DNA from 3 places in the Bradyrhizobium sp. 170 genome. Region 3 is predicted to be linked to each of the others. Evidence: predicted binding sites of a transcription regulator. Region 3 holds the regulator's gene; each other region holds the start of a gene.

Region 1 (6,960 bases), 2.8 Mb from region 3:
CTGTATGATCCGCGAACGATCACCACGCCTGTCCTGCTGGTGCGGGGAGAGCGCGACACCACCTCGACAAGGACCGACATGCAGCGGCTGCAATCAGCGATCGGCTCGGTGAACAAAACCTGTCTGGAAATACCCGGCGGCTCGCATTTCCTCTGTATCGAGAAGAATCACGTGAGCCTATACCGGGCGATAACGGCCTTTCTGGCGGGGAATTGAGTGGCGGCAATGGCGGGTAGAGCGGCAGCGAAGCGCAGGACCGGCAAGACAGAAGAGTTGAATGTCGGCTGGCAGCCCGGCGAACGCGTGCTTCACGGATTGCTGCTCGAGGCGATCCTGAGGGACAATCCAATCCCCGTGGCGTACCGGATGAACTACATCGCCAATTTCTATGTCGGTCCGCTGGTGGCGATGATGGAGAAGTCGTTCAAGCTGACACGCTCCGAATGGATCGTCCTGTTCTGCCTGACGCGGCAGCCGCGCCTGAACGCCCAGCAGATCAGCACGGTGACCGGGCGACCGAAAACCAGCATCGCGAGCGCGGTCAAGCTGCTCCAGAAAAAAGGACTGATCACGCGCAAGACCGACATTGCCGACAGCCGTCGCCAGGTTTTGCACCTGAGCGAATCCGGACAACGCACCTATGCCGCGATCATCAAGAGTTTTGTCGAACGCGAAAAGGAAATGCTGCAAACGCTCGATCCGGGTGAGCGGCGCGAACTCGTCCGGCTGTTCGGCAAGATCATCGCCGCTGCGGATGCGTGGGCCAAACCTTATTGAGGGGGTGTTCCGTGGGGGGTGTAATGAATAGGCTAATTTACGTCACAGTCTTTATTGATCGAAGAGCGATCGCAAAATATCCTTCGTCATTCCGGGGCGACGCGCAGCGTCGAGCCCGGAATCCATAACCACGATCGGGAGTATGGATTCCCCGATGCGCAACTGCGCATCTGAGGTCCGCGCCAAGCGGCGCGTCCCGGAATGAATGACGGTCGAGATTGTGATGGCATACTACGTCTATCTGCTTGCCAGCAGGAAACACGGTACGCTGTATCTCGGCGTGACCAATGACATCGTGCGTCGCGTATATGAGCACAAGACGAAGGCAGTCCCTGGATTCACTACACGGTACGGTGTCGACAAACTGGTGTGGTTCGAAATTTACGAGGATGCGCTGACGGCGATTGCTCGCGAGAAAGAACTTAAGAAATGGCGGCGCGACTGGAAGATACGGCTTGTCGAAGAGCAGAATCCGGGATGGGTGGATCTCTATCCCGGTATCTCCAATTAGCATTCGTGGTTATGGATTCCGGGCTCGCGCCAGGGGCGCGCCCCGGAATGACGGGGGAGGGAATTCGGCAAACAAAAACCCCGGCATCGCTGCCGGGGTTTTGCATTCCTTGATAGTCGCCTTGAGTGGCTGGATTAGAAGTCCATGCCGCCCATGCCGCCGCCCGGAGGCATGCCGCCGCCGCCGCCGGCGTTCTTCTTCGGCAGTTCGGCGATCATGGCTTCGGTGGTGATCAGGAGCGCCGCGACCGAGGCCGCGTTCTGGATCGCCGCACGAACCACCTTGGTCGGGTCGATGATGCCCTTGGTGACCAGGTTGCCGTATTCGCCGGTCTGCGAGTCGAAGCCGTAATTGTACTGCTCCTTCTCGAGGATCTTGCCGACGATGACGGAACCGTCTTCGCCTGCGTTGATCGCGATCTGGCGGGCCGGCGCGGAGAGCGCCTTGCGCACGATCTCGACGCCGGTCTTCTGGTCGTCGTTCTGGGTCTTGATGCGCTTGAGCTGCTCGGAGGCGCGGAGCAGGGCGACGCCGCCGCCCGGCACGATGCCTTCTTCAACCGCCGCACGGGTCGCATGCATCGCGTCATCCACGCGATCCTTGCGCTCCTTCACCTCGACTTCGGTCGCGCCGCCGACGCGGATCACGGCGACGCCGCCCGCGAGCTTGGCCAGACGCTCCTGCAGCTTCTCACGGTCGTAGTCCGAGGTGGTTTCCTCGATCTGCGCCTTGATCTGCTGCACGCGCGCTTCGATGTCGGCCTTCTTGCCGGCGCCGTTGACGATGGTGGTGTTTTCCTTGTCGATCATCACCTTCTTGGCGCGACCGAGCATCTGCAGCGTGACGTTCTCCATCTTGATGCCGAGATCTTCCGAGATCGCCTGACCGCCGGTCAGAACCGCGATGTCCTGCAGCATGGCCTTGCGGCGATCGCCGAAGCCCGGAGCCTTGACGGCGGCAACCTTGAGGCCACCACGCAGACGGTTGACGACGAGGGTGGCGAGGGCTTCGCCTTCGACGTCTTCCGCGACGATGACCAGCGGCTTGCCGGTCTGCACCACGGCCTCGAGCAGCGGCAGCAGCTCGTTCAGGTTGGAGAGCTTCTTCTCGTTGATCAGGATGTAGGCGTCGTCGAATTCGACGCGCATCTTGTCGGCGTTGGTGACGAAGTAGGGCGAGATGTAGCCGCGGTCGAACTGCATGCCCTCGACGACGTCGAGTTCGGTTTCGAGCGACTTGGCTTCTTCAACCGTGATGACGCCCTCGTTGCCGACCTTCTTCATGGCATCGGCCAGGAACTTGCCGATTTCGGCGTCGCCGTTGGCGGAGATGGTGCCGACCTGGGCGATTTCCTCGTTCGAGGTGACCTTCTTGGAGTTCTTGACGAGGTCGGCGACCACGGCTTCCACCGCCAGGTCGATACCGCGCTTCAGATCCATCGGGTTCATGCCGGCGGCAACCGACTTGGCGCCTTCACGGACGATCGCAGCCGCGAGAACGGTCGCGGTGGTGGTGCCGTCGCCGGCAGCGTCGGCCGACTTGGAAGCGACTTCGCGCACCATCTGCGCGCCCATGTTCTCGAACTTGTCTTCGAGCTCGATTTCCTTGGCGACAGTGACGCCGTCCTTGGTGATGCGGGGAGCGCCGAACGACTTGTCGAGGACGACGTTGCGGCCCTTCGGACCGAGCGTCACCTTGACGGCGTTGGCGAGAATGTCGACGCCGCGCAGCATGCGGTCGCGGGCATCTACGCCGAATTTTACTTCTTTAGCTGACATATTTGATATCCCTGAGTTGATGCTTGTCTCTCACCCTGTCGGGGAGGCGCCTTGCGGGCGCTCCTCAGGGTGAGCGTTGCAGGCGATGCGCTTAGGCAGCCTTCTTCTTGGTGCCGGCGGGGACGTCGAGCACGCCCATGATGTCGCTCTCCTTCATGATCAGGAGATCTTCACCGTCGATCTTGACCTCGGTGCCCGACCATTTGCCGAACAGAACGCGGTCGCCGACCTTGAGGTCGATCGGGATCAGTTTGCCGGCTTCGTCGCGGCCACCCGGGCCGACGGCGGTGATTTCGCCCTGCGAGGGCTTTTCCTTGGCACTGTCCGGAATGATGATGCCGCCAGCGGTCTTCTCTTCGGCGTCGATGCGCTTGACCACGACGCGGTCGTGAAGCGGACGGAATTTCATGCAGTCCTCCTAAGTTTCTGAAGATGTTATCAGAATTGGAAATTTTGGCAGTCCGGGCCAGCGAGTGCCAGCTCGGCTGCGGCTGATTTAGGCCAGTCTTGTTCGGGGGACAAGGGCTTCTAGCAGAAAAATTGGCACTCAAATATGACGCCTGCCAATTTCATTAATCATGATTAATCGGGTCGGCCGGACCCAAGGCCCCGTACAAGCCCCCGAATTAGCACGTGCGGTAAGCTGCTGCTAATGCGTGAACTTTCAACAATTCATTAAACATTTAGGCTTGTGATGGGTTGGTATCGTGCGTCACATTTCTCTCATGTGAGCGCATCTCCGCCGGGGTGGCTCGGTGTGTGGCCACCACGTGAAATGCGCTTCCAGCAATGGAGGTTTGGCATGGTCTCGCGGGTTGGCGTTGCTTCCGAAGACTTCCGGAAGCAGGTGCTGGGTTACGGGCTGACGACGGCGAAAATCCTGTATCGGATGCCGGATCATCCCTCATTGCTGCAGACCTATGTCTGGCAGAACTACGATCTCTGCCCGAAATTTCCGGCGCTCAAGGATTTCCTGGCCTTCTGGCAGGAAAAGCTTGATGGCCCGTTGTTCTCCGTGACGGTCGCGCATTCCAGGCTGATCAAGCCCGCCGAGCTGCGCGCGGTGGATGGCGTGTTCAGGCTGCATTGATCGAGGTGGCGTAGGGGGCAAAGCGAAGCGTGCCCACCATGCCAATTTCTATCACGCTCCTGATGGTGGGCACGGCGCAAGCGCGCCTTTGCCCACCCTACGAAATCCGATTTGTGTTAGCCTCCCGCCACAAACAAAAAAGGGAGGCACCCATGGCCAAGAAGAAAGTCGCGTCGCGCGCCGCGGCGCAGCCCGCTGTGAAGAAGAAATGGTCGGGCCACAAGACGGCAGCCAAATCCTCACCCCGCAAGACCATCAAGAAGGCGAGGGGCGTTGCGGCGGCAAAGTCGAAACCGGCCAGGAAGGCGCGGCCGAAACAGCGCATCGCCATCAGCCATCACCGCGAAGAAGATTTCAAGGCCGACGGCCTGCGCGCTTACGCGCATTACCGCGACCTCGGCATCGCTGACGCAACCCACGGCCTGGCGCAGGCGCATGTGATCCGCCTGCAGGGTCCCTGCAATCCGGCGGAAGTTTCAAAACTGCATTACCACGACGTCGAATTCCAGATGGTCTACGTGCTCAAGGGCTGGGTGAAGACCTACATGGAAGGTCAGGGCGAGACGCTGATGAAAGAGGGCAGCGCCTGGACCCAGCCGCCGCGCATCAAGCACCTGATCATGGATTATTCGGACGACGTCGAATTGCTGGAAGTGATTTTGCCGGCGGAGTTCAAGACGGTGGAATTGGCGAGTTGACCTTGTAGCCCGGATGGAGCCAACGGGTCGCGCGAACGCGCGCCCGATGACAGGCTCCGCGAAATCCGGGGCCGCTGCGAGTGATTGAACACGTGTCCCGGATTGTGCTTCGCTCCATCCAGGCTACGGCTACGTCATCACCCCCACGATCGCCCCCATCAGGCACGTCGTCAGCGTGCCTGAGACGATCGACTTCAGCCCGAGCGCATTGATCTCCTCGCGACGCTCCGGGGCCATAGTGCCGAGGCCGCCGATCATGATGCCGAGGCTGGCAAAATTGGCAAAGCCGCACATCGCATAGAGTATGATCAGCCGCGAGCGTGGGTCGAGCGTGTCAGCGCCGAGTTTTGACAGGTCGACATAGGCGATCAATTCGTTGAGCACGGTCTTGGTGCCCATCAGGCTTCCCGCCGTGATCGCCTGCGGCCACGGCAGGCCCATCAGCCAGCACACCGGCGCCATCAGGTAGCCGAGGAGACGCTGCAACGAAATTTTCGCGCCGCCGATCTCGGGCAACAGCCCGAGGATGGCGTTGGCGAGATAGACCAGCGCGACGAGCACCAAGAGCATGGCGACGATGTTAAGCAGCAGCTCAAGCCCGGCCGTAGTGCCCTTGACGATCGCATCCATGGTGCTCGAGGTTTGCATGTCGGGATCTTCCAATGATCCGCCGGTGCGCTTGTCTGAAGTCTCCGGCACCATGATCAGGCTGATCAGGATGGCCGCCGGCGCGCTCAGCACGGATGCAATGACAAAATGCGCCGCCGCGTCCGGTATCAGCGGCGCGAGGAAGGTGGCGTAGAGCACCAGCACGGTGCCGGCGATGCCGGCCATGCCGCCGGTCATCACCAGAAACAATTCGCTGCGGGTGAGTTGCGCGAGATAGGGGCGGATGAACAGCGGCGCCTCGACCATGCCGAGAAAGATATTCGCCGCGGTCGACAGCCCCACCGCGCCGCCGACGCCGAGCGTGCGCTCCAGGAGCCATGCCATGCCGCGCACGATCGGCGGCAGGATGCGCCAGTAGAACAGCAGCGTCGTCAGAACGCTCATGACCAGCACGATCGGCAGGGCCTGAAACGCCAGGATGAAATCCGCGCCCGGCGCCTTGAGGTCGAATGGAAGCGCGCCGCCGCCGAGATAACCGAACACGAACGACGTGCCGGCGCGGGATGCCGCCGAGACGGTGTTGACGGCGTCGTTGATGGCGCCGAACGCCCTTGCCACCGGCGGCAGCTTGAGCAGCACCAGCGCCGTGACGACGGTGACCGCAAGCCCGACCGCCATTTGCCGCAACGACACCGCGCGGCGATTCTCGCTGAGCGCCCATGCGATCGCCAGCAACGCCAGAACGCCGAACCCCGATTGCAGTTGCAGCATGAATCCCCCGCCAACCCCAGGAGCGATTATGCCAGCGCCGGGCGGCCACGCAATGCCGTGTTGCGGGCCTGCCCGTTGACATCGGCATCGCGCTCGGCCACCGCTCTTGCCCATGTCCTCGACGATGCCGGTGGGCGCCCGCGAGTTGCTCAGGCACGGGCCGTTCCTGTTCTTCCTGTTGTCGCGAAGCCTTTCGCGCTTCGCCAGCCAGATTGCGGCGGTCGCGATCGGCTGGCAGATCTACGACATCACCGGCAGCGCCTTTCAGCTCGGCATGGTCGGGCTGGTGCAATTCCTGCCCACGGCGCTGCTTGTCTTCGTCGCCGGCCATGCCGCCGACCGGTTCGAGCGCAAGCGCGTTGTCCAGCTTTGCCAACTCGCGGAAGCGGCGACGGCGCTGTTCCTGGCCGTCAGCACCTTTGCCGGCTGGCTCACCGTGCCGCAGATATTCATCGCCACCTTCGTGATCGGGATCGCCGGCGCGTTCGAGAGCCCCGCCACGGCCGCGCTGCTGCCGCTGATCGCGCCCAAAGGTTCGGTGCAGCGCGCGACCGCGATCTCCTCCGGCGCGGCGCAGGTCGCGACCATCACCGGGCCTGCACTCGGCGGGCTGGCCTATGTGTTCGCGCCAAGCCTGCCTTATTTCGTCATCGTCGCCTTCTGGTTGGCGGGCGCGGTTCTGACCGGCTTCATCCATATGACGAGGCAGGAGCTTGCGAAGCCGGA
Region 2 (6,960 bases), 1.2 Mb from region 3:
TGCATGGCGTGACCCAGGTTTCGGCGAACCGATGATGTTCCTCGAAGCTGAATCGAATCTTAACAATCAAAGCCTGGGACCAGATCATTGCGCACCGGTCCGCGGCGGGGGGATTGGTACGCGCGCAGCCCATCGATCGCCCTATCGTGTGGGTACGCGGATCATTTCCATACCGACTTGTCGACGTCCCAGCGCTGGCCCTTGAACTCTTTCGCCAGCGCCTCGACCGAACCATTGTCGTCCTTCGGCTCGCCGCCTTCCTCGTCGCCGGTGGACTCTTCCGACAGGTTCAATTTGGGGCCGGTGCCTTCATCCGCGGTCGTGATCACCGGGCTCGAGATCCACAGCATCAGCCTGTCCGACACACCGGGTTTGTCCGGAGAGACCAGCGCGGTGACTTCGATACTTTCGGTCAGCGCGAGCGGCGGATAGACCGGGCTCGGCCGCTTCAAGGTCAGTGTCAGTTTTCCGGTATTGGCGTCCCAGTCGGCGCCCGCCGCCTTGGCTGCGAGCGTTCTGGAGAGAACAGCCGATATCGCCGACGCGATCTTGTCCTTGTTGATCTTGTCGCCGTCGCGCCATTCGGCCGCCGCAAAACGGATGGTGCGGTCCATCTCGACAGAACCGCTGGTCCATCCCGCCGCGACCACGCCCGGCATCGATTTGGCCTTCGCAATCAGCGCCGCCGTGCGCTCCGGATCGGCCGTGAGGTTGATGGTCTGCTCGCCGGCGCGCAGCGCATCGCAGGAGATCGAAAGGCTCGATAGCCCGACCTCGACGGCTTCGCCCTTCAGGCTCTTGAGGAAATCCAGAGCGGCGTCGAGTTTTACCCGCACGCCGAACGCCTCGGGCGAAACGTCGGTAAAATCCTTCGGCGCCGGCGTGATGCCGTCGTCGCTGGTCTGGTTGTCGAGGAATTCCTTCTCGCTGAGATCGGAATTGTCCGTCGAGGTCACCTCGGTGACGGTCTGGCCAATCGTGATCTGGCCGCGGAATTCGAAGGTGTCGCCGACAGGCTTACGCGACAGCTTGACGATGACCGGCTGCTTGTCACCGAGGCTCTGCGTGGTGCCCGTCAGGTTCTGCCCGTTGAGGACGGCGAGATTGGCGACGAAGCGGTCCTTGCGGTCGGAGCCCTTCGCGGCGGGGTAGCAGACGTCGAGGGTAGCCGCGATGACGTTCTTGCCCTGCCGGGTTTCCTTCAGGATGACGTCGGCGTTGCCGTCCATCAGGCCGTCGATCGCGGTGAAATAGCGCGTCTCGGTCGCGCCCGGCGCCGTCTTGGAGGGAAGTTTCATCTGGGCGAAAGCGAGGCCCGGGGAGACCGTGACCAGACCGAGCAGGAGAAGGAACCGCGCGCGCATATGAAATTCCCTGAAACGATGGAATCGGCAGGGGTCGTAAGTAGCAAACCCCGGTAGCGTTTTCGAGCCAAGCACGTCCTGAACCGATCGGGCGCGCTTCATTGCCAAAAAAGCCAAAAAAGAAGGCCGCCCGGAGGCGGCCTTCGATCTGTTTACTCGGGAAAGCCGGGCCCTAAAAGCCCATTCCGCCCATTCCCCCCATGCCGCCGCCACCGCCGGGCATCGCCGGCGCCGGCTCCCTCGGCAGTTCGGCGACCATGGCTTCGGTGGTCACCAGCAGGCCTGCGACCGACGAAGCGTCCTGCAGCGCGGTACGAACCACCTTGGCCGGGTCGATGATGCCCTTGTCGACCATGTCGACATATTCCTCGGTCTGGGCGTCGAAGCCGAAGGTCTCGGACTTGTTCTCCAGGATCTTGCCGACCACGATCGAGCCTTCGACACCGGCGTTTTCCGAGATCTGGCGAACCGGAGCTTCCAGCGCCTTCAGCACGATATTGATACCGGCCTGAACGTCGGAATTGTCGTGGTTGATGCGGCCGACGGCCTTCTTGGCGCGCAGCAGCGCGACGCCGCCGCCCGGCACGATGCCTTCCTGCACGGCCGCTCGGGTCGCGTTGAGGGCGTCCTCGACGCGGTCCTTCTTTTCCTTGACCTCGATCTCGGTCGCGCCACCGACGCGGATCACCGCGACGCCGCCGGCGAGCTTGGCCAGACGCTCCTGCAGCTTCTCGCGGTCGTAGTCCGAGGTGGTTTCCTCGATCTGCGCCTTGATCTGCGTGACGCGGGCTTCGATGCCCTTTTTCTTGCCGGCGCCCTTGACGATCGTGGTGTTCTCCTTGTCGATCACCACCTTGCCGGCGCGGCCGAGCATGTTGATGGTGACGCTTTCGAGCTTCATGCCGAGTTCATCCGAGATCAGCTGACCGCCGGTCAGGATCGCGATGTCTTCCAGCATCGCCTTGCGGCGATCGCCGAAGCCCGGCGCCTTGACGGCGGCAACCTTCAGGCCACCGCGCAGGCGGTTGACGACCAGCGTCGCCAGCGCCTCGCCCTCGACGTCCTCGGCGATGATCAGGAGCGGGCGACCGGACTGCACCACGGCTTCCAGCACCGGCAGCATCGACTGCAGGCCGCTCAACTTCTTCTCGTGCAGCAGCACGTAGACGTCCTCGAGCTCGGCCGTCATCTTTTCGGCGTTGGTGATGAAGTAGGGCGACAGGTAGCCGCGGTCGAACTTCATGCCCTCGACGATGTCGACTTCGGTATCGAGCGACTTGTTCTCCTCGACCGTGATCACGCCTTCATTGCCGACCTTCTGCATCGCCTGGGCGATCATCTTGCCGATGGCGGCATCGCCATTGGCCGAGATAGTGCCGATCTGGGCGACCTCTGCGGAGGAGGCGACCGGCTTGGCGCGCTTCTCGATGTCCTTGACCACGGCGGTCACGGCGATGTCGATACCGCGCTTGAGGTCCATCGGGTTCATGCCGGCGGCGACCGACTTGGCGCCTTCGCGCACGATCGCCTGTGCCAGCACGGTCGCCGTGGTGGTGCCGTCGCCGGCGGTGTCGTTGGTCTTGGAGGCGACCTCGCGCAGCATCTGCGCGCCCATGTTCTCGAACTTGTCCTCGAGTTCGATTTCCTTGGCGACGGTGACGCCGTCCTTGGTGATGCGCGGAGCGCCGAAGCTCTTCTCGATCACGACGTTGCGGCCCTTCGGACCGAGCGTCACCTTCACCGCGTTGGCGAGAACGTCGACGCCGCGCAGCATGCGGTCGCGGGCATCGCCGGAAAATTTAACGTCTTTGGCAGCCATTTTTTGGACTCCTGAATGAATGGATACGGTTGCTTGCCGCCTGTCATCGCCGGGTCTTCTTCCCCTCTCCCCTTGTGGGAGAGGGTGGATCGAATGAGCGATAGCTCATTCGAGACGGGTGAGGGGTCTGTCTCCGCGGATGGAGACCCCTCATCCGGCGCGCTTTTGCGCGCCACCTTCTCCCACCCCAACTCGGGTTTACCCGAGTTGGGCATTTTGAATTTCGAAGTCGGATAAATCCGACTTCGATGGGAGAAGGAAAGAAGTGACTGCGCCGACGACGGTGCGCGGCGGCTATTGATTGGTCTTAGGTCAGCACGCCCATGATGTCGGACTCCTTCATGATCAGGAGTTCCTCGCCGTCGAGCTTGACCTCGGTGCCCGACCATTTGCCGAACAGCACGCGGTCGCCGACCTTGAGGTCGATCGGAATCAGCTTGCCGGCCTCGTCGCGGCCGCCCGGGCCCACGGCGGTGATTTCGCCCTGCGACGGCTTTTCCTTGGCGCTGTCGGGAATGATGATGCCGCCCTTGGTCTTCTCTTCGGCATCGATGCGCTTGACCACGACGCGGTCGTGCAGCGGACGGAATTTGGTTTTGGCCATGACGTCTCCTCTTGAAGTTCCTTGGAAGGCGTGGTTTCAGGTCTGTGCCATCGAAAATGGCTTGATAATGCCGGGTATTCGACGCCGCCCCGGGCGGGACAGCACGACCCTTAGCAATCGTGGTATTTGAGTGCTAAACGTGGGGCCGGGGAATATGGCTTGGCGCGGATCCTGTCAAGCAAACAAGGGGGTTAAGGCCTTCTTGAGGCCAATATAGGATGGTCCCACGGAAACCAAATCGGCGCAGCGGCGTAATTTTAACCGACGTCATTGCTCCGGCAGGCTTTTTGCGGTTGGCTGCTTGACGGGAGCGGCCAGGGAATTGCTCGGGGGAATTCGATGATCAGCTCACGTAATGCGCGTACGGTTGCCAATCTGGCGATCGCGTCGGCGCTGACGGTCTTGCTGGCGGCGTGCAGCAGCATGAGCCTGCCGTCGCTGTCGTCCAGTCCGGCGCCCGAGGCCGAACCCGGTGTGGCGCCCGATATGCCGGCGACCATTCGCTCCGACGAGATCGTCGGCCGCTGGGGCCTCGCCTCGTTCCAGAATCCCAACGACCGCGCCCGCACCGAAGCGGCGGCGCGCGGGCAGTGCAAGCAGCCCTATGTGATCGGCGCCGGCACCTCTGGCGGTGTTGTCATGCATCTGGCCGACCAGGCCACCCCGCAGGAACTGCGCCTCAAGGGCAGCCCGAGCGGCAAGAATTATATCGGTCCGCCCGGCCCGACGCCCGGCGAGCAGGATCGCGAGATCGTCTCATTCGATGGCCGCGTGCTCGTGACCCGCTTCATCGAAAAGGATGCCGCAGTCCGTTACGGCAACATGGTCTATGTGCGCTGCGCGCCGAGGGCGTGAGGCAAACTGCATTCCCTTGCCGTCATGCCCCGCCACCGGGTCTCGCCTTCGGCGAGCCCGATGACAGGCTCCGTCGGGGCATCCAGTACGCTGCGGCTTCTCCGCTGAATCGCTGACGTCTCTGGAATACTGGATCGTCCGCCCCAGTGCGCAAGTGCGCACAAGGCGGACGATGACAGTGGAGGACGGACGACCCAACAAAAAACGCCGCCTTGAAGCCGGCGTTTCTGTTTAGCCAGCGTTAACCAGATCAATCGAACAGCGCGTCGATGTCGTTCTGCGAGGCGTGACCGTCGTCGCCGTCCAGCTTCGGGCCGTTCAGCAGCTTGGCGTCGCCTTCGCGGGTATCGACGATCGGGGGAGCGTGCGCCTTGATGGCATCGACGCCACCCCAGATGTCCATCATTGCATTGATGTGCTGCTCGATGAACTTCATCGTGCTCATCACCTTGCTGATGCGCTGGCCCGTCAAGTCCTGGAAATTGCAGGCCTCGAAGATCGCGACGACGCGTTCCTGGATTTCCTCGCTGAGCAGCTTTTGCTGGTCGGGCGAGATGTTCTTGGACAATGCGGTGGCGGCCTGGTCGATCGCCTCGACGGCCTCGAGAATTTGCTGGGTGGCCTGTTCGGTGCCGCCGACGACGGCGCCGAGCTCGCCATTGACCTTGGCCATTTCCTGGCCGTCAAAGCTCTTGCCGTGCAGCGTGGCGATTTCGCGTTTGGTGCGGTTGATCGCATCGTGAATGAGGTCAAGCTCGACCTTGAGCTTTGCGCACTGCTCGATCTGGGCACGATAGGTTTCCAGCAACGCGTGCGATTCGGCAATCTCGCGCGTGATCTCCGACTGCCCGGTCGAAGCGGCGGGGGTGTGGCCGAAGCCCGCCATCTGCGTGCGGATCGCGCGCAGCTCGGCCATGATCTCACGATGCATCGGGCCGATCTCGCCGCCTTCGACGGCAGGCATCATAATTGGCGCGTCGCCCAGAAGGGCTTGTTCGATACGAAAACGTTTGCGATTGACCGACATGAATTTTTCCCACCCCTTCACTTCCGTCTGTGTTTTAAACCGATGCGATTTAACGTGAGGTTCACGCCGGAACGCGTCGTGACAGCGGATTGCCCGCGGCCGCATACCAACGATTAACCATGAGGGGACCGCGTTCACGCAAAATAAACGCTACCGGACAAATCAGCGCGCGATCGCCGAAATGGTGAATCGAAACGCCTGATCTGTTTACCAAACCGATTAGGTTTTGATTTGTATTGATCGCGTGCCGCGGCGTTCGTCGAGCCGCCGCCAACCCGCAATGACGAACAGTACAGAGTACGTCGATGTCCGGAAAAATCTCCCTTGCGCTCCTTGCGAGCGCGTCTTGCCTTTGCTTCGCCAGTGAGGCCAGTGCGATCGACGCCTCGCCAATTGCCGAGCCCACCGTGATCTACGGCCGTGAGCCCGCGCCGGTGCGCATGGCTTCTGCCAAACGCTCCAGCATGGGCGGCGGCTTCATCGAATTCCTGTTCGGCGATGCGCCGCAGGGCGGGCGCTATCAGCAACAGCCGGCCTATCAGACGCAGCCCGACTACGGATATGGCGGGCGGCGCGCGCTGCTGCCGCCGATGGACCCGCAGCAGTCGATGCGCCGGGAGGAGGAGTTCGATCCCGCGCAGCACCGGCTCGATCCGAAATACGAAAAGCAGGTGGTCGAGTATCACGGCAAGGAAAGCCCGGGCACCATCGTGATCGACACCCCGAACAAATTCCTGTTCCTGGTCCAGGGCGACGGCAAGGCGCTGCGCTATGGCGTCGGCGTCGGCCGTCCCGGCTTCACCTGGTCGGGCGTCAAGGCGGTCTCCGCGAAGAAGGAATGGCCGGCCTGGACGCCGCCGCCGGAAATGCTGGCGCGGCGCCCCGATCTGCCGCGGCACATGGAGGGCGGTCCGCAAAATCCGCTCGGCGCGCGTGCGATGTATCTGGGTTCGTCGCTCTATCGCATCCACGGCTCCAACGAGCCCTGGACCATCGGCACCAACGTATCGTCCGGCTGCATCCGGATGCGCAATGAAGATGTCATCGATCTCTACGGCCGCGTCGGCGTCGGCGCCAGGGTCGTGGTGATTTGAGGTGTTCGCGTAGCCTGTAGCCCGGATGGAGCGCAGCGCAATCGGGGGCGATCTCACCGCGGAGCGACCTGTCCCGGATTGCGCTTCGCTCCATCCGGGCTACAAACAAAAAACGGCCGCCCGATCGGGCGGCCGTTTCTCTTTTTCAACTCGGACACCGCTCACGCGTAATCGCTGTCGCCACCGCCATCGTCGCC
Region 3 (6,960 bases):
CGTGCCCATTATCAACCGCATCGCCAAGGGTTTTGCCAATGTCGTGATGACACAGGACTGGCACACGGCGGGCCATATCTCGTTCGCCTCCACCCATTCCGGCAAGAAGCCGTTCGAGACCGTCAGCCTGCCCTACGGCAAGCAGGTGCTGTGGCCAGATCACTGCGTGCAGGGGACCGAGGGCGCGTCGCTATCGAAGGACCTCGCGATCCCGCATGCCGGGCTCGTCATCCGCAAGGGTTTCAACAAGAACGTCGACAGCTATTCGGCCTTCACCGAGGCTGACGGCAAGACCACGACGGGGCTCGCCGCCTACCTGAAGGCGCGCAAGGTGAAGCGGGTGTTCCTCGCCGGCCTCGCCACCGACTTCTGCGTGGCATGGAGCGCGCTCGACGCGCGCAAGGCCGGTTTTGAAACCTTTGTGATCGAGGACGCCTGCCGCGGCATCGACAACGACGGCTCGCTCGCAAAAGCCTGGGCCGACATGACCAAGGCCGGCGTCAAGCGCATCCAGTCGAGCGATATCGCGGCTTGACGCCGTATCCTCTCGCAGGGGTCAGGGATGTCCGACCTGACGGCTCCGTCCGCTTTCGAGTTGGCCCGTCGTGCGCCGTCGCAACGCACGGCGGGGCTTATTTCGGGCATGACCGGTTACCGTGAGACGGCGCGCGGCCGGTTTTTCCAGCGCGAAACCGCAGGCCTGGTGGTGCCGCTGATCATCAGCTTCGGCACGCCGTTCCTGATCGCGCTCGACCGCAAGCCCGACGCCGCCGACCGGCAGCCGAGCTTTGCCGCCGGGCTCCATGCCGGCCCGGTCTTTATCGAATCCGATGGCGGCGCCGAATGCGTGCAGGTCGATTTCACCCCGCTCGGCGCCTATCGCTTTTTTGGCGGCGCTGTCGTCGATCTCGCCGCGCGCATGGTCGACATGTCAGACGTGCTGGGCCGCGAAGGCCGGCAACTGCGCGAACGGCTCGGGGCCGCATCCGGTTGGCAAAACCGCTTCGATCTGGTCGAGGATTTTGTTGCTGATCGCGCCAACCACCTGCCGTCCCCCGAGATCGAATTCGCCTATCGACGGCTGGCGCGCACTGCGGGCGGCGCGCGGATCACCGCGCTCGCGAAAGAGATCGGCTGGAGCCGCAAGCACCTGGTGAACCGTTTTCGATCCGAACTCGGTCTCGCGCCGAAGCCGGTTGCCCGCATCATGCGTTTCCATCGAGCCTGTCGGCTCGCACGGGGTGGAGCCCGCAGCGGCTGGGCAGGGATTGCGGCCGAGAGCGGTTATGCCGATCAGGCGCATCTCGCCCGTGAATTTTCAACCCTTGCCGGCGAAACGCCGACGGCTTGGGCCCGGCGCCTGGCGCTGACCGACAGTCGCCTGCTGCGCCCGCTGGACGAGCTCGACGCCTGACGGTCCGGTAACAAATCTTCAAGCCTGTGCTGACGCGTCCGCGCATATTGGCGGAACAGCCGTGAGGGAGGAGTTTTCCGTGACCGAGCAAAGCAAGATCGAAGCGCCGCGCATCTATCCGACGATGCGCTGTTGCGATGCCGAGGCCATGATCCGCTGGCTGAAGGACGTAGTCGGTTTCACCGAGTATGTCATTTACCGCAAGGACGGCTCGGTACAGCATGCCGAACTCGCCTACGGCTCCTCGCTGCTGATGCTGGGCCAATGCCGCGATGACGAATACGGCAAGCTTGTCGGTGACATCGGCGGCCGCCGCACGGACGCGCTCTACGTCGCCGTCGATGATCCCGACGCGCTGCACGCCAGGGTCAAGGCATCAGGCGCTAGAATCGAGATGGAATTGCACGACACCGACTATGGCAGCCGCGATTTCGCCTGCCGGGATCCGGAAGGCAATCTCTGGAGTTTTGGCACCTACTGGCCGAAGACCAGTGAGAAACCGCCGTAGGCTAGACCCGGCTCAGTTCGTGACGTCGGCCGCCGGCGCGGCCTTCGCACCGCCCTTGGAGACGGCGACCAGCGCCGGGCGCAGCACGCGCTCGCCGATCATGAAGCCGGCCTGCACGACCTGAACCACCGTCCCCGACGGCACGGACGGGTCGGGCACTTCGTACATCGCCTGCTGGAAGTTGGGATCGAACTTCTCGCCCGACGGATCGAACTTCCTGACGCCGTTCTTCTCCAGCGTGTTGAGCAGCGAGCGTTCGGTCAGTTCAACGCCCTCGATAAAGGCCTTGATGCCGGGATCGGCGGTCTCCCTGGCCTCGGCCGGAATGGCGTCGAGCGCGCGCTGCAGATTGTCGGCGATATCGAGAATGTCGCGCGCGAAACCGGTGATGCCGTACATTTTGGAGTCGGCCACCTCGCGCCTGGTGCGCTGGCGCAGGTTTTCCATTTCCGCCAGCGTGCGCAGCATCTTATCGCGCGCCTCGGCCAGTTCCTTGGTCAGGGCCTCATTTGATCCTTCCTCGGGATCGTCGGGCATGATGTAGGGTTTTGAGACCACGGGCTCGCCGGTCTGGGCCGGTTTCACCGCATCATCACTCGGCCGGTTGGGATCGGTCATAAGACTGCCTTCTCAAAAAACGGATCTGGTTCGATGGGGATTTGCTAGGCCGGATATCGTGCTTTAAGGGCCGAAAATCAAGCACAACCAGCCGGGATTGAGGCCCTATTCGGGCGGATTAGCCGCCCAGCATCCGGCTGACGATCCGGGCGGCGTAATCCACCGTCGGAATCACCCTTGCATAGTTCAGCCGCGTCGGCCCGATCACGCCGAGAACGCCGACGATGCGGCCCGCGGCATCGCCATAGGGGGCGATGATGGTGGAGGAACCGGACAGCGAGAACAGCTTGTTCTCCGATCCGATGAAAATGCGGACGCCCTCGGCGCGCTCGGCCCGGCCCAACAGATCGATCACGCCGCGCTTGGTCTCGAGATCGTCGAACAGGGACTTGACGCGTTCGAGATCCTCCAGCGCGTGCAGGTCTTCGAGCAGGTTGGCGTGACCGCGCACGATCAATTGCCGGTCGTCGTTGTCGCCGCCGGACCAGCTTGCGATGCCGGCCGCGATCACCTTCTGCGTCAATTGATCGAGTTCGACGCGGCTCTGCGTCAGCGCGGTTTCGAGCTCTAACCGCGCTTCCGCAAGCGTCCGCCCGCGAATCCGCGAATTGAGGAAATTTGTCGCTTCGGTCAGCGCCGACGAGGGAACGCCGGGCGGCAGCGCCAGCACGCGGTTTTCCACCTGGCCGTCTTCTCCGACCAGCACCACCAGTGCACGCTCCGGCTCCAACCGGACGAATTCGATGTGTTTCAGCCGCGAATTGGATTTGGCTGTCAGCACCACGGCCGCGGCCCGGGTCAGGCCGGAAAGCCGCGTCAGCGCCTCGCCGAGCGCCGCCTCGACCGATTGCGCCCGCCCGACGGAGGCGAGCTGGCTCTGGATCGATTCCCGTTCCGGTTCGGTGAGGTCGCCGATCTGCATTAGCGCATCGACGAAGAACCTCAGGCCGAGTTCGGTCGGCAACCGCCCGGCCGAGGTATGTGGCGCATAGATCAGCCCGAGGTGCTCGAGGTCCGACATCACGTTGCGGACCGAGGCCGGCGACAGCGGCACCGCGATCAGGCGCGAGATGTTGCGCGAGCCGACGGGTTCGCCGGTCGCGAGATAGCTCTCGACGATTTGACGAAAAATGTCGCGTGAGCGCTCGTTGAGCTGGGCGAGCCCGGCATGCGGCGCGATCAGGCCAATCGGATCGTGGTGGGCCACGGCTTAACTCCCTGGACAGCCCCTAATTTGTCGCTCCGGCGGGCTAATGACAAGCGTCCCTTTCCCTCCAAACGGGGCCAAAAGCCCTTGCCGCTGCGCACGCCCCCACCTACAAGCACCGCAAACGGTATTTCGCTCGATTTCGAAAGGACTTCCCATGCGGCCAAGCCGCCGTGCGCCCGATCAGCTGCGCCCCGTGTCGCTGGAACGCGGCGTGGTCAAATATGCCGAAGGTTCCTGCATGGTGAAATTCGGCGACACCCATGTGCTGGTCACGGCCACGCTGGAAGAGCGGCTGCCGCCGTGGCTGAAGGGCCAGGGCCGCGGCTGGGTCACGGCCGAATACGGCATGCTGCCGCGCGCTACCCTGGAGCGCACCCGCCGCGAGGCCGCCGCCGGCAAGCAGGGCGGCCGCACGGTCGAGATTCAGCGGCTGATCGGCCGCAGCTTGCGCGCAGCCGTCGACCTCGAAGCGCTCGGCGAGCGCCAGATCACGGTCGATTGCGACGTGATCCAGGCCGATGGCGGCACGCGCACCGCCTCGATCACCGGCGCCTGGGTGGCGCTGGCGGACTGCATCTCGTGGATGAAGAGCCGCAACATGATCAAGGCCAACGTGCTGCGCGACAATGTCGCCGCGATCTCCTGCGGCATCTATAACGGTACGCCGGTGCTCGACCTCGATTATGCCGAGGATTCCGAGGCCGAGACCGACGCCAATTTCGTCATGACTGGCGACGGCCGCATCATCGAGGTGCAGGGCACCGCCGAGAAGACGCCGTTCTCGCAGGACGAGTTCCTGGCGCTGATGGAACTGGCGCGCAAGGGTGTCGCGCGTCTGGTGGACTTGCAGAAGCTGGCCGTCGCGTAGTCTGATCGCATATGCACCGTCGAATCACCGGCGCCCTCGTGATCGCGACCCACAATCCCGGCAAGCTCGCCGAGATGCGGGAATTGCTGGCGCCGCATGGCGTCGAGGCCGTTTCCGCGGGCGATTTGGGCCTCGGCGAGCCCGAGGAAACCGGCCAGACGTTTCGCGCCAATGCAGCAATCAAGGCAATCGCTGCCGCCCAGGCGGCGCAACTGCCGGCCTTTGCCGACGATTCCGGCCTCGTGGTCGATGCGCTGGACGGCGCACCCGGCATTTACTCGGCGCGCTGGGCCGGTGAGGGCAAGGATTTCATGGCGGCGATGACGCGGATCGAGCGCCTGCTGCAGGAACGCGGCGCGACCACGCCCGACAAGCGAAAGGCGCACTTCGTGTCAGCGCTGTGCGTCGCCTGGCCGGACGGTCATGTCGAAGAGGTCGAGGCCCGCGCCGATGGAACTTTGGTATGGCCGCCCCGCGGCACCGCCGGTTTCGGCTATGATCCGGCGTTCCTGCCCGACGGGCACGTCAGGACCTTTGGCGAGATGACCTCGATAGAGAAACACGGCCTGCCGCCGATCGGCCTCGGCCTGTCGCACCGGGCGCGAGCCTTCGTCAAACTGGCGGAGATCTGTCTTGGCTAGTGCCGAACGCCATTACCCGAAGCGAGCCGCCTTCGGCGTCTATGTGCACTGGCCGTTCTGCCTGTCGAAGTGCCCGTATTGCGATTTCAACAGCCACGTCCGCCACGCGCCGATCGACGAAGAAAGATTTGTCCGTGCGTTTGCGCGCGAGATCGAGACGTCAGCAGCGCGCGCGCCGGGACGCACCGTCACGTCGATCTTTCTCGGCGGCGGCACGCCCTCGCTGATGCAGCCGCAAACCGTAGGCGCCATCCTGGATTCGATCGGCAAGCATTGGCGCGTCGCCGGCAATGTCGAGGTGACGCTGGAGGCCAATCCGACCAGCGTCGAGGCGACACGGTTTCGCGGCTATCGCACCGCCGGGGTCAACCGTGTCTCGCTCGGCGTGCAGGCGCTGGATGACGCCTCGCTGAAGGCGCTCGGACGATTGCACAGCGCGCGCGAGGCGCTGGACGCGGTCGCGATCGCGCGCACCGCGTTCGACCGTTACTCGTTCGACCTGATCTACGCCCGTCCCGACCAGACGCCGCAGATGTGGGCGGATGAACTGAAGCTCGCGATCTCGGAAGCCGCCGAACATCTCTCGCTCTACCAGCTCACGATCGAGGAAGGCACGCCGTTCTTCGGCCTGCATGCGGCGGGCAAATTGAAAACGCCGGACGAGGCGGTTGCCCGCGCGCTCTACGATGTGACCCAGGAAGTCTGCGCGCATCACGGCTTGCCGGCCTACGAGATTTCCAACCACGCGCGCTCAGGCGCCGAATGCCAGCACAATCTGGTCTACTGGCGCGGCGACGAATATGCGGGCATCGGCCCGGGCGCGCATGGCCGCCTCGACATCGATGGCACGCGACACGCGATCGCGACCGAAAAGCGCCCCGAGGCCTGGCTGATGCGCGTCGAGGCCAACGGCCATGGCGTCGTGACCGACGATTTTCTCAACAGCGAAGAGCGCGCCGATGAATTTTTGCTGATGGGATTGCGGCTCGCCGAGGGCATCGATCCCAAACGCTATGCGGCCTTGTCCGGCCGCGCACTCGACCCGAGCCGGATCGCCGTGCTCCGCGAGGAAGGCGCCATCATCGTCGACGCCGATGGCAGGCTGCGCGTGACGCAGGCTGGATTTCCGGTGCTCGACGCGGTGGTGGCCGACCTCGCGGCGTAGCAAGAAACTGTAGCCCGGATGGAGCGCAGCGCAATCCGGGAACGGTATATCCGTTGCGAGACCGTCCCCGGGTTACGCTTCGCTCCACCCGGGCTACGCAACTCGCTGCGTAACGCTTTAATAAGCCACCGCGCAGGGATTTCGGGCATTGCCTGACAGAGTGTGTTAGATCAACTCCGCTATGTCCCCTCCTTGAACGACGATCGTGAACGACCGGACCAAAACTCCCCCGATCCATGATCCCGACCTCGACCGCCGCGTCAAAGACGCCGGCGCGAGCAAGACCGTTTACGCCCTCGTCACACCCGAGACGGAAGCCGCGAAGCACTTCATCCTCGGCAATGCCGTGGCCGGGCCGGATGCGGCTCGCAGTCACTATCTCGAGCAATTCCGCGACGCGTGGACCGGCAAGCAGTATGCCTTCCATGAAGCCTTTATCGAGCGCTGGATGGCGTGGGCGGCGCCGGTCGTCACGATCGATGCGGCTGGTTTTCCCTGGCGTTACCCGACCGCCGGCGGCAGCGAAGCGCTGTTTC

The links. Region 3 encodes HrcA, which represses chaperone genes, less so after heat shock. Its sites were predicted from a motif close to GTTAGCACTCNCNNNNNGNGAGTGCTAAC; they were not measured.
Region 1: the regulator HrcA is predicted to act here: its motif matches at 3,519-3,547, upstream of IVB05_RS29610 (co-chaperone GroES).
Region 2: the regulator HrcA is predicted to act here: its motif matches at 3,897-3,925, upstream of IVB05_RS37630 (co-chaperone GroES).

What each region holds. Positions count from the first base shown of each region.
Region 1 covers NZ_CP064703.1:6,337,311-6,344,270, reverse strand. Annotated here, with positions in the region: gene IVB05_RS29630 (alpha/beta fold hydrolase) at 1-216, shown strand, start outside; gene IVB05_RS29625 (MarR family transcriptional regulator) at 226-777, shown strand; gene IVB05_RS29620 (GIY-YIG nuclease family protein) at 1,001-1,288, shown strand; gene groL (chaperonin GroEL) at 1,423-3,066, opposite strand; gene IVB05_RS29610 (co-chaperone GroES) at 3,158-3,475, opposite strand; gene IVB05_RS29605 (usg protein) at 3,869-4,156, shown strand; gene IVB05_RS29600 (cupin domain-containing protein) at 4,309-4,854, shown strand; gene IVB05_RS29595 (nucleoside transporter C-terminal domain-containing protein) at 4,984-6,234, opposite strand; gene IVB05_RS29590 (MFS transporter) at 6,347-6,960, shown strand, end outside.
Region 2 covers NZ_CP064703.1:7,989,012-7,995,971, reverse strand. Annotated here, with positions in the region: gene IVB05_RS37645 (hypothetical protein) at 1-5, opposite strand, end outside; gene IVB05_RS37640 (hypothetical protein) at 162-1,364, opposite strand; gene groL (chaperonin GroEL) at 1,537-3,183, opposite strand; gene IVB05_RS37630 (co-chaperone GroES) at 3,491-3,787, opposite strand; gene IVB05_RS37625 (hypothetical protein) at 4,127-4,642, shown strand; gene IVB05_RS37620 (protein phosphatase CheZ) at 4,893-5,669, opposite strand; gene IVB05_RS37615 (L,D-transpeptidase) at 5,975-6,763, shown strand; gene IVB05_RS37610 (DUF2076 domain-containing protein) at 6,925-6,960, opposite strand, start outside.
Region 3 covers NZ_CP064703.1:9,140,640-9,147,599, forward strand. Annotated here, with positions in the region: gene pncA (bifunctional nicotinamidase/pyrazinamidase) at 1-535, shown strand, start outside; gene IVB05_RS43105 (AraC family transcriptional regulator) at 563-1,414, shown strand; gene IVB05_RS43110 (VOC family protein) at 1,494-1,922, shown strand; gene grpE (nucleotide exchange factor GrpE) at 1,935-2,540, opposite strand; gene hrcA (heat-inducible transcriptional repressor HrcA) at 2,659-3,747, opposite strand; gene rph (ribonuclease PH) at 3,905-4,618, shown strand; gene rdgB (RdgB/HAM1 family non-canonical purine NTP pyrophosphatase) at 4,630-5,259, shown strand; gene hemW (radical SAM family heme chaperone HemW) at 5,252-6,424, shown strand; gene IVB05_RS43140 (hypothetical protein) at 6,630-6,960, shown strand, end outside.